3 regions of the Streptomyces sp. NPDC094143 genome follow, and region 3 is predicted to be linked to each of the others. Evidence: riboswitches for the same ligand, from Rfam matches in the RefSeq annotation. Region 3 holds a riboswitch; each other region holds the start of a gene.

Region 1 (3,322 bases), on a different contig from region 3:
GGGCCGTGACGCACAGCAGCACCAGGCGGGTGCGGGCCACGGACACCCCGAGCGCGGCCGCCGCGTCCCGCCCGAAGGCGAAGGCGTCGAGGGTACGGGCGTACGCGAGGCACACCACCAGGGCCACGGCCAGCACGGCCAGGCACAGCCACACGTCGGTCCAGCCGACGCCGCCGAGGGAGCCGAGGAGCCAGAACAGCACACCCCGGGTCGTCTCGGCGTCGGCGGAGGTCATCACCACGAAGGACGTGAGCGCCGAGAACAGCTGCATGGCGGCGACCCCGGCGAGGACCACCCGGTCGGTGGTGCCGCCCAGGGTGTGGCTGAGCAGCAGGACCAGCGCGAAGGAGACCAGGGCCCCGAGGAAGGCGCCCGCGGAGACGGAGACGGCGCCGCCGCCCGCGCCGAGCACGACCACGAGCACCGCGCCGGTGGAGGCGCCCGAGGAGACCCCCAGCACGAAGGGGTCGGCGAGCGGGTTGCGCAGCAGCGACTGCATCACCGCCCCGCACACGGCGAGTCCGGCCCCGCACACGGCGGCGAGCAGGGTGCGCGGCAGCCGCAGCTGCCAGACGATGCCGGCCCGGATCGGCGTCAGGTCCGAGTCGCCGAGGCCGAGATGGGCGGCCACCACGGACCACACGTCACCGACCCCGATGTCGGCGGGGCCGATGGTGATGGCGACGGCGAGGGAGGCGGCGAGCGCGACGACCCCGGCTGCTCCCAGCGCGAGCCCGGTCCGGCGGTGGGGCCGGACCCCGGCGTCCGCGAGACCCTTGGCGGTCACTTCACCAGCCCGAAGCGGCGCAGCCCGGCGGCGACCTGCTCCACGCCCTCGACCGTGCGGATGGTCGGGTTCATGGCCTGCCCGCTGAGCAGCACGTACCGCTTGTGCCGGACCGCGTCCATGTTCTTCGTGGCCGGGTTGGACTCCAGGAAGGCGATCTTCTTCGCGGCCGACTCGGCGGTCTGCGACTTGCGGGTCAGATCGCCGATGACGAGGACGTCGGGGTCGCGGTCGGCGACCGTCTCCCAGTTGATCTGCGGCCACTCCTCGTGCGTGTCGTCGAAGACGTTCTTCGCGCCGAGGGAGCGGGTGATGATGCCGGGCGCACCGCAGCAGCCCGCCATGTAGGGCGACTCGGAGTTGGCGAACCAGTACAGGAGGGTGACGTCGGAGGCGTCGACGCCCGCGGTGGCCTTGGCCATGCGCTGCCGGAGGGAGGCCACCAGGGCGTCACCGCGCTCCTTCACCCCGAAGACCGCCGCGAGGTCCCGCACTTCGCCGTAGACGGCGTCCATGCCGAGCGCCTTGGTGCGAGCGCCGTCGCCGCCGCCGGAGTTGTCCTCCCCGGCGCAGTCGGCCGGGGAGACGTACGTGGGCACGCCGAGCTTCTCGAACTGTTCGCGGGTGGCGACTCCGCCCTGGCCGAGGGTGGAGACGAAGGAGGCGGTGACGAAGTCCGGGCCGGCGTCCAGGACCCGTTCGAAGGAGGGGTTGCCGTCGGCGATGCGCGGCACCGTCGCGTCGGCCTTCTCCAGCCCCTTCATCACGGGGTCGGTCCAGGTGGCGGTGCCCGCGAGGCGGTCGGCGAGGCCGAGGGAGAGCAGGATCTCCGTGGTGCCCTGGTTGAGGGAGACGGCGTGCCGGGGCGGGGCCTGGACGCGTACCTCGTGGCCGCAGTTGACGAGGGTGACGGCGGCGGCCTTCGCGTCGGCGGGCCTCGCGTCGCCACAGCCGGTCAGGAGGAGGGAGCCGGCCGCGAGCAGCACGGCGGCACGGGCGGGTGGGGCGAGGGGCACGGGAACCAGTCCTCAGTCGTCGAGGGCCCGATCGCGGAGCCCGGTCGTACGGTGCTCCCCCGCCGCGCACCGGCCGCGGGGGCCGCCAGCAGGTCTTCGGACTCGGGTTCACCCGGATCGGAGCGCCTTCCCGGACGTCCGTGCAGGAGTCCAGTGGCCGAGGCCCCGCCCGTCCCCCTCACCGCTGCGCGTCAGTTCCGGATTTCCACCGGATTCCCTGACCCACGTACATGGGTTCGACTGGCCTCGGCAAGCTATCACGGCGGCTTCCGGGGAATCACCGCGCGCCCCGCGTCGTTGCCCGGACAGCAGTTCAGCCACGACGTTCCGAGGAGGCCGCCGGTGTACGGCGACGAGGCAACGGTCCGCAGGATTCTCAACGACCTCGGCGACACCTGGGCCGTGGTGGGCCTGTCGTCGAACCGGCAGCGCGCGGCGTACGGCGTCGCGGCCGTGCTCCAGCGCTTCGGCAAGCGAGTCGTGCCGGTACACCCGAAGGCCGAGACGGTGCACGGCGAGCAGGGGTACGCGAGCCTGGCGGACATCCCCTTCGGCGTGGACGTCGTGGACGTCTTCGTCAACAGCGAGCTGGCCGGAGCCGTCGCGGACGAGGCGGTCGCCAAGGGCGCGAAGGGCGTCTGGTTCCAGCTGGGCGTCGTCGACGAGGCGGCGTACGAGCGGACCCGCGCCGCGGGCCTGGAGATGGTGATGGACCGCTGCCCGGCGATCGAGATCCCACGACTCGGGCGGTGACCGCGTCTCGGATGGCGACCGCGTCTCGGATGGCGACCGCACACGGACGATGACCCCGCTCGGGCGATGACCGCAACCCGGGCCGGTGACCGTCACGGCTCCCCGTCGCCGGGCGGGGAAGCGGTGCCCCCCGTCCGGCCGTCGCGCGGGTGCCCGCGCGCTGACACCGGCTCCATAATGAGCGGCATGGCCTACCCCCCCGCCGCCCGTCAACTCCGGCGCCCCGCAACGCTTCCCGGTCGTCGTCGTGGGCGCCGGACCCGCCGGTCTGACCGTCGGCAACATCCTGCGCGCCGCCGGGGTGGACTGCCTGGTGCTGGAGACCGAGACCCGGGAGTTCATCGAACAGCGGCCCCGGGCCGGGGTCATCGAGGAATGGGCCGTACGGGGCCTGGAGAAGCGTGGCCTCGCCCGCAACCTGCTGGACCGGGCGGAGCTGCACACCGCGTGCGAGTTCCGCTTCGACGGGGAGCGCTACCGCTTCTCCTACGGCGAGCTGACGGGCAGCCATCACTTCGTCTACCCGCAGCCGCTGCTGGTGACGGACCTGGTCCGCGAGTACGCCGACGTGCGCGGCGGCCGGATCCGCTTCGGCGTCCGGGACGTACGGCTCCACGACCTCGACTCCGACCGGCCCTCGGTGTCCTACGTCTGCCCAGACACGGGTGAACGGCAGGTCGTGCGGACCGAGTTCGTCGCCGGGTGCGACGGGGCCCGCGGGGTGAGCAGGGCGTCCCTGCCGCCGGAGCGGGTGCGCATCGCCCGG
Region 2 (3,322 bases), on a different contig from region 3:
CCGCCGGCCCCAGCAGCAGCGCCAGGGCCGTCACCAGCACCAGCGCCGCGCCCGGCCAGGGCGGCAGCGAGATCGCGAGCACGGTGAGACCGAGCCCGAGCACGGCCTTGTCCACGGGGTGACGACGGCGCCAGCGACTGCTGTGCGCCGCCACGTCGATCGGCAGCACCCGGGTTCAGCCCTGACCGTCGGCGGACTTCCCGGCCGCGCCGGCGGGCGCGCTCCCGGCTTCCCGCTCCAGCGCGCGCTGTTCGCCCTGCCGGCGCCCGCGGCGCAGGCCGAAGTAGTAGGCGAGGACACCGGCGCCGAGAGCGGCCTGGAGGGAGAACAGGGCCGACTCGATCTCCCCGGACGGCGGTTCGTACAGCGGGGAGAACCACGGCTCGTAGCCCGGCTCGATCTCGGTGATCGCGGACTCCGCCTCACCGTCCGCGCCCGCGAACGGCTCCTCCTTGTGGTCACCGAGGCCGAGGGCCAGGGGCAGCACCGCGAGGGCGGCCACGACGAGCAGCAGCAGCAGGTTGATCTTCGTGTTCCGGCTCATCGCGCCACCGCCTCCGACTCGGTCCGAGCGCTCTTCGCGCCGGACAGCACGCCGAGCCGGGTCAGTTCGCCCTTGCTGGACTGCACCAGCAGCCGCATCACGAGCACCGTCAGCAGCCCTTCGCTGACCGCGAGCGGGATCTGGGTGACGGCGAAGATGGACCCGAACTTGCCCAGCGCGCCCAGGAACCCGCTGCCCGGGTCGGGGAAGGCGAGCGCCAGCTGCACGCTGGTGACGCAGTAGGTGGACAGGTCGGCGACGAACGCCCCGCAGAACACGGTCACCATGAGCGGCACGTCGTACCGGCGCAGCAGCCGGTAGACGGCGTAGCCGGCCCAGGGCCCGACGATCGCCATGGAGAAGACGTTGGCGCCGAGCGTGGTCAGCCCGCCGTGCGCCAGCAGCAGCGCCTGGAAGAGCAGGGTGATGGTGCCCAGCACCGCCATGACGGGCGGCCGGAACAGCATGGCCCCCAGGCCGGTGCCCGTGGGATGGGAGCAACTTCCGGTGACGGACGGCAGCTTCAGGGCCGACAGGACGAAGGTGAAGGCGCCGGAGGCACCGAGGAGCAGGGTGCTCTCGGGGTGCTCGCGCACCTCACGGGTGAGTGACCGGACTCCGTGGACGACGAACGGCGCCGACGCGACGCCCCAGGCGGCCGCGTGCACCGGAGGCAGAAAACCCTCGGCTATGTGCATGGCTCAGCAGACCCTCTCCAGCACCTCGTGGATGGTTGACGCGCCTTGGCCGGTCTCCTGGCTGACGGGTACCACCGCCCGAACTCCGCCTTCCCGGGTCACGAGGACCCAGTGGCTGCCCGCGAGGGCCGGAGCCGGACTTCCCGATTCACAGTGGCGAGGGCCGCACCGGCATCACACCGGATTTCCCGTTCACCAAGGCGTGGTGACAATAAGGCCGGGATCAGGGCGATGACAAGCCGCCCCAGGGGGCGCGCGAGGGGGCGCCCGCTCGCGCACCGGCGCAGGCCCGCTCAGTCCTCGCCCTCGTCGTCCTCGTCCTCCCCGCCGTCCGCGGGGACGTGGGGAGGCCGCTGCCCCGGCTGCTCCACCTGCTCCGCGCCGCCCGCGCCCGGCTCCCGCGCCGGGCTCGACGGGCCGGGCGTCGGCTCGGCCGGGCCCGGGGCGGCGGGCGCCTCGGAAGACGGGGTGACATCGCCCACGGTGCCGACGGCCGGCGTCACGCCGGTGCCCGCGGTGGACGTGACCGGACCGGCGGAGGCTCCCGACCTCGGCTCCGCGGAGGCCGCCGGACTGCTCGCCGACGGCGAGGCGTCGGGTTCGGTGCCCTTCGTCGCGGTGTCCTCGGGCGCGAACCACACCATGCCGAGGTACATCGCCGCGAGGAAGAGAGCCGCGGCGGCGGCCGTGACGGCCAGGCGCGACCGGCCGTCCGAGCCGCCCCGCGCACGGCTGCCCGGACCGCCCTGCGCACGGCTGCCCGGACCGCCCTGCGCACGGCTGCCCGCTCCGCCCTGCGGACCGCCGCCCGGGCCGCCCCGCGGTGCCGCGCGGCGGGCCCGCCCGCCCGGGGCGGTGCGCGACCCGGTGGGCAGCGCGTATGTGGCCGGGGCGCCGGTCCCGGCCCGCGGGTAGGCCGCCGGCGCCGGGGACGGGACCGGGGAGGCCGTCGGGGGCGTGGCTTCCGGCAGCGGCTCGGGCCGCCCCTGCCAGGCGCCGCCGGCGAACCACTCGGCGGCCTGCTGGGCCGACGGCCGGTCCTCGGGCTGCTTGGCGAGCAGTCCCAGCAGGTAGTTCTCGAACGCCGGCGGGAGACCGGCGACGCCGAGTTCGCGGGGCGGCACGGGCGCGGCGTCGAGATGCTGGTGCAGGAGCGCGACGGCGGTGTCGGCCTGGAACGGCGGGCGGCCGCTGAGCAGCTGGTAGAGCACGCAGCCCAGCGAGTACATGTCGGAGGCGGGGCCGGCCGGCTGCCCGAGGGCGCGCTCCGGCGCGAGGTAGAGGCCGGTGCCGACGATCTGCCCGGTCGCGGTGAGCGCGGCGCCGGGGTCGTCGAGGAAGCGGGCGATGCCGAAGTCGCCGATCTTCAGGGTGCCGTGGTGGTCCAGCAGGAGGTTGGCGGGCTTGATGTCGCGGTGCACGATGCCCTGCCCGTGCGCGGCGGCGAGCCCCGCGGCGGCCTGGGCGGCGAGGTCGGCCACCCGGCCGGCCGGGAGTGCGCCCGACGCGGCGAGCACCCCGGCGAGGCTGTCGCCCTCGACCAGCTCCATCACCAGGTACAGCCGGTTGTCGTACTCGCCGAAGTCGAGCACGCCGACCAGGTTCGGGTGGTTGAGACGCCCGGCGGTCTGGGCCTCCAGGCGGAACCGGGAGGCCGCCGTGGCGTCGGTGTCCTGGGGCAGCAGCAGCTTGACGGCCACCGCTCGGGCGAGCGTCTCGTCGTACGCCCGCCAGACCTCTCCCATTCCACCGCGCCCGATCTCAACATCCAGCCGGTAGCGGCCCGCTAGCAGCACTCGTCCTCGTCTCATGCAGGTGGGAAGTTCTTTGCCGCAGCCCGAACTCCCCGTGGTCGCACGGGGATTGGTGGGGGGTGCCACAGCCGACCCAGGATACTGGCGCCGGATGATCATTGTGCTCCGCGGCGGTGAGCCGCACGGTACGGCCCCCTCGACAGCCGGGGCGCGTGCGACGTCGCACTCCGGGGGTGCGTCCGCGGGGGAGGGGGGAGCCCGGATCACTCCGCCCGGGGCGCCCCCTCCTCCCTGCCCGTACCGTCCTGCCGGTCCTCTCTGTGTTC
Region 3 (3,322 bases):
CGGCGGGCAACGCGGCGCTCAACGCGGGGATGGCGGTGGGGCCGGTGGTGGCGGGGCCATTCGTGCTGTCCTCTCCGGGCTGGCTGTTCGTGGCCGTCACAGCGCTGTTCGTCCTGGTCACCGCGGGCCACGCCCGCCTCCCTGACCTCAAGGCCGGTCAAGAGCCGGGTCCGGAGCCAGGCGCAGGCGCGCGGGGGTTGCTCGCCGGAGTGGCGGTGTTGCCCTTCGCCGCCAACGCGCTCGCTTTCTACCTGTACTTCCACTTCCAGCACTTCCTGGCGGTGTACGCCGTCGAGCGGGCGTCCAGCGCGTTCTACAGCCTGGTCCTGCTGCTCTGCTTCACCCTGGTCATCGTCGTCCAGCCCTTGGCGTCCGGTCTGATCCGGCGCATGCCCTATGCGACGGCCCTCACGGTCGGCTTCACGGGCCTGGCGGCCGGGCTGGCCGTGCTGGCGGTCGGCACCCGGCCGGCCCTGCTGGCGGGCGGAACCCTGATCACTCTGGGTGACATTGTCCTCTTCTTGAAGAACGACCTGGAGGCACTGCGCCGCAGCCGGCGCTCGGACGCCGTGGTCTTCGGCCAGCAGCGGCTGGCCGCGGGACTCGGTGCCTGTGCCAGCGGAGTACTGGGCGGGCAGCTCTACAGGCTCACCGGCCACGCCGGAAACGACGGCTGGTTCTGGCTGCTGGCCGCCGTGCAGTGCCTGCTGCTTCCCGCCGCACTGCTGGCGTTCCGCGACCGCACACCGCACTGCCACCCGCACGATGACGACGAAGGAGCACTGAAGCCGCATGACACGGACGGGCGGGTTCCAGGACGATGACTTCTGGACCGAGTTTTACGACTTCCTCTTCTCCGAACAGCGCTACGCGCAGGCCGAGGACCTCCTCAACACCTCTCCCCTGCTGGCCTTCCCCGCAGGCGCCCGGGTGCTGGACCTGTGCTGCGGCCCCGGTGTGTTCACTGTTCCGCTCGCCCGCCGCGGCCACGACGTCACCGGGGTCGACCTGAGCCCCGCCATGCTGGACCGGGCGCGCAAACGGTCGGCCGACGCAGGCGAGCGGGTCACTTATGTACAGGCCGACGCACGCGCATACGAGGCGCCCGGCTGCTTCGACGTCGTCCTCAACATGTTCACCTCCTTCGGCTACTTCGAGGATCCGGCCGATAACGCCCACGTACTGCGCACCATGTACACCTGCCTGGCCCCCGGCGGGATCCTGGTCCTGGACCTGGCCGGCAAGGAACTGCTGGCCCGCAAGGTCACCCCGCCGAAGGTGGTGCAGCGGGGTGAGGACCTGATGGTGCAGACCGACACCGTGCTGGACGACTGGGCGAGGTTGCGCAGCGACTGGGTCCTGGTCCGGGGCGAGCGGATCACGCGGGCCAGCCTGGTGTGGTTCGTGTACAGCGCAGTCGAGTTGCGGCGGATGGTCGAGGAGGCGGGATTCAGCCGGGTGGAGGTCTTCGGCGGCTTCGACGGCCGCCCCTACGACGAGAACGCCGAACGGCTGATACTGCGGGCAGTGCGCGAGGCGTGAAGGCCGCGCAGGGGCGCTCGGGCATGTTCGCACGCCCTTTTGGCCGCTTGTCGGCAGACCGTAGTATCAGCGGGTCATCACCGCGACGGGAGACAGGAAGCCGGTGCGAATCCGGCACGGTCCCGCCACTGTGACCGGGGAGTGCACCCTTCAACACGCCACTGCGTGCCGCGCGGGAAGGCAAAGGGGAGCGTCGATCCGGGAGTCAGGACACTGGCCTGTCGCGGGCCCGTTCCGAGGAGCGCGGACTCCCCAGGAGGCTTCACGTGTACGACGGCACGTCCCGTCCCCCGCTGTTCACCCCTGCCCGCCGACGCCGTGCCCTGCGCGCGACGGCCGCGGCCGTGGCACTGTCGGCGTCACTGCTGACCGCCGGCTGCGGATCGTCTCAAGACACCGCCCAGGACACGAAAGCCACGGCCCCGGCGGCCGGCGGCTTCCCCGTCACCGTCGACAACTGCGGCGTGAAGACGACGTACGACAAGGCGCCCGAGCGTGTCGTCACCATCCACCAGCACCCGGCGGAACTCATGCTCTCCCTGGGCCTGAAGGACCGCATGGTCGGCACCGCCTTCCCCGACTCCGCCGTCCTGCCCGAGCTGAAGAGGGATTACGAGTCCATCCCCGAATTGGCGAAGAAGGAGCCGTCCTTCGAGACCGTCCTGGAGGCCGAGCCGGACCTCGTCTACGGCGGCTACGGCAGCGCCTTCGCCGAGCACGAGGGCCGCTCCCGCGAGGCGTTCGCCGACGCCGGCATCGACACGCACCTCAACGGCGAGTACTGCGGTAAGAAGCGCGTGACGATGCAGGACACCTACGACGAGGTCCGCAGCGTCGGCAAGGTTTTCGGCGTACCCGACCGCGCGAACAGACTAATCGCCGACCTTCAGGCACGGGTCGACAAAGCCACCAGCGCCGTCAAGGGCAAGCCCCAGGTGTCCGTGTTCGTCTACGACAGCGGCGACAAGACCGCCTTCACCGCGGGCGGCAAGAGCCTGGGCACCGAACTGATCCGTCTGGGCGGCGGCCGAAACGTCTTCGCCGATCTCGACGCCGTCTTCGGTGACGTCTCCTGGGAGCAGGTCGTCGAGCGCAGACCAGAAGTCATCGCGATCTACGACTATGCGGGCGCCGGAAGCGTCGAGCAGAAGAAGAAGTTCTTGCTCGCTCAGCCCGCTCTGAAGGACGTGCCCGCCATCAGGAACAAGCGGTTCGTCGTGCTGCCGCTGACCGCGACGCTGGTGGGCGTGCGGTCCGCCTACGCGGTGGAGGACCTGGCGCGCGGCATCCATCCCGAGAGCTTCGCGTGAGGGCCCCGGTCACCGAGACCGCCGCCGGGCGGGCCGTGCGACCGGAGAAGTGGGACAACAGGCGGGTCGGTCCGGCCGGTTTCACCGTCACGCTCGTCGTCCTGGCCGTCCTGCTGGTGGTCTCCGCCACGGCGGGCTTGGCGATCGGTTCGGTTCAGGTGCCGCCCGGCCAGGTGTGGGGCATCGCGACGCACGCGCTGGGCGCCGACTGGGTGGAGCCGGACTGGTCGCGGGCGCGGGAGACCATCGTGCTGGACGTCCGCGTGCCACGCGTCCTTCTCGGGGCCGTGGCCGGCGCCGGACTCGCGGTCGTGGGCAGCGCCCTGCAGGCTCTGATCCGCAACCCGCTCGCCGAGCCCTACCTGCTCGGCGTCTCCTCCGGGGCATCGCTGGGCGCCGTCGTGGTGATCGTCTTCGGCGTTTCGGTGTTCGGGCCGGTGTCGCTGTCCGTTGCCGCGTTCGCGGGCGCG

What was found. Region 3 has a riboswitch for cobalamin ahead of ABTZ58_RS39020 (ABC transporter substrate-binding protein). Riboswitches for the same ligand answer to the same signal wherever they lie in the genome.
Region 1: linked by a shared signal. The riboswitch ahead of ABTZ58_RS21410 (ABC transporter substrate-binding protein) and the one ahead of ABTZ58_RS39020 (ABC transporter substrate-binding protein) in region 3 are both predicted to bind cobalamin.
Region 2: linked by a shared signal. The riboswitch ahead of ABTZ58_RS07300 (energy-coupling factor ABC transporter permease) and the one ahead of ABTZ58_RS39020 (ABC transporter substrate-binding protein) in region 3 are both predicted to bind cobalamin.

Annotation. Positions count from the first base shown of each region.
Region 1 covers NZ_JBEOTZ010000016.1:109,780-113,101, forward strand. The annotation lists gene ABTZ58_RS21405 (FecCD family ABC transporter permease) at 1-787, opposite strand, end outside; gene ABTZ58_RS21410 (ABC transporter substrate-binding protein) at 784-1,803, opposite strand; cobalamin riboswitch at 1,874-2,063, opposite strand; gene ABTZ58_RS21415 (CoA-binding protein) at 2,146-2,556, shown strand; partial or broken gene ABTZ58_RS21420 (4-hydroxybenzoate 3-monooxygenase) at 2,786-3,322, shown strand, end outside.
Region 2 covers NZ_JBEOTZ010000004.1:164,364-167,685, reverse strand. The annotation lists gene cbiQ (cobalt ECF transporter T component CbiQ) at 1-169, opposite strand, end outside; gene ABTZ58_RS07305 (energy-coupling factor ABC transporter substrate-binding protein) at 176-544, opposite strand; gene ABTZ58_RS07300 (energy-coupling factor ABC transporter permease) at 541-1,242, opposite strand; cobalamin riboswitch at 1,273-1,457, opposite strand; gene ABTZ58_RS07295 (serine/threonine-protein kinase) at 1,536-3,053, opposite strand; gene ABTZ58_RS07290 (MDR family MFS transporter) at 3,260-3,322, opposite strand, start outside.
Region 3 covers NZ_JBEOTZ010000079.1:7,465-10,786, forward strand. The annotation lists gene ABTZ58_RS39010 (MDR family MFS transporter) at 1-824, shown strand, start outside; gene ABTZ58_RS39015 (class I SAM-dependent methyltransferase) at 793-1,542, shown strand; cobalamin riboswitch at 1,597-1,778, shown strand; gene ABTZ58_RS39020 (ABC transporter substrate-binding protein) at 1,809-2,852, shown strand; gene ABTZ58_RS39025 (FecCD family ABC transporter permease) at 2,849-3,322, shown strand, end outside.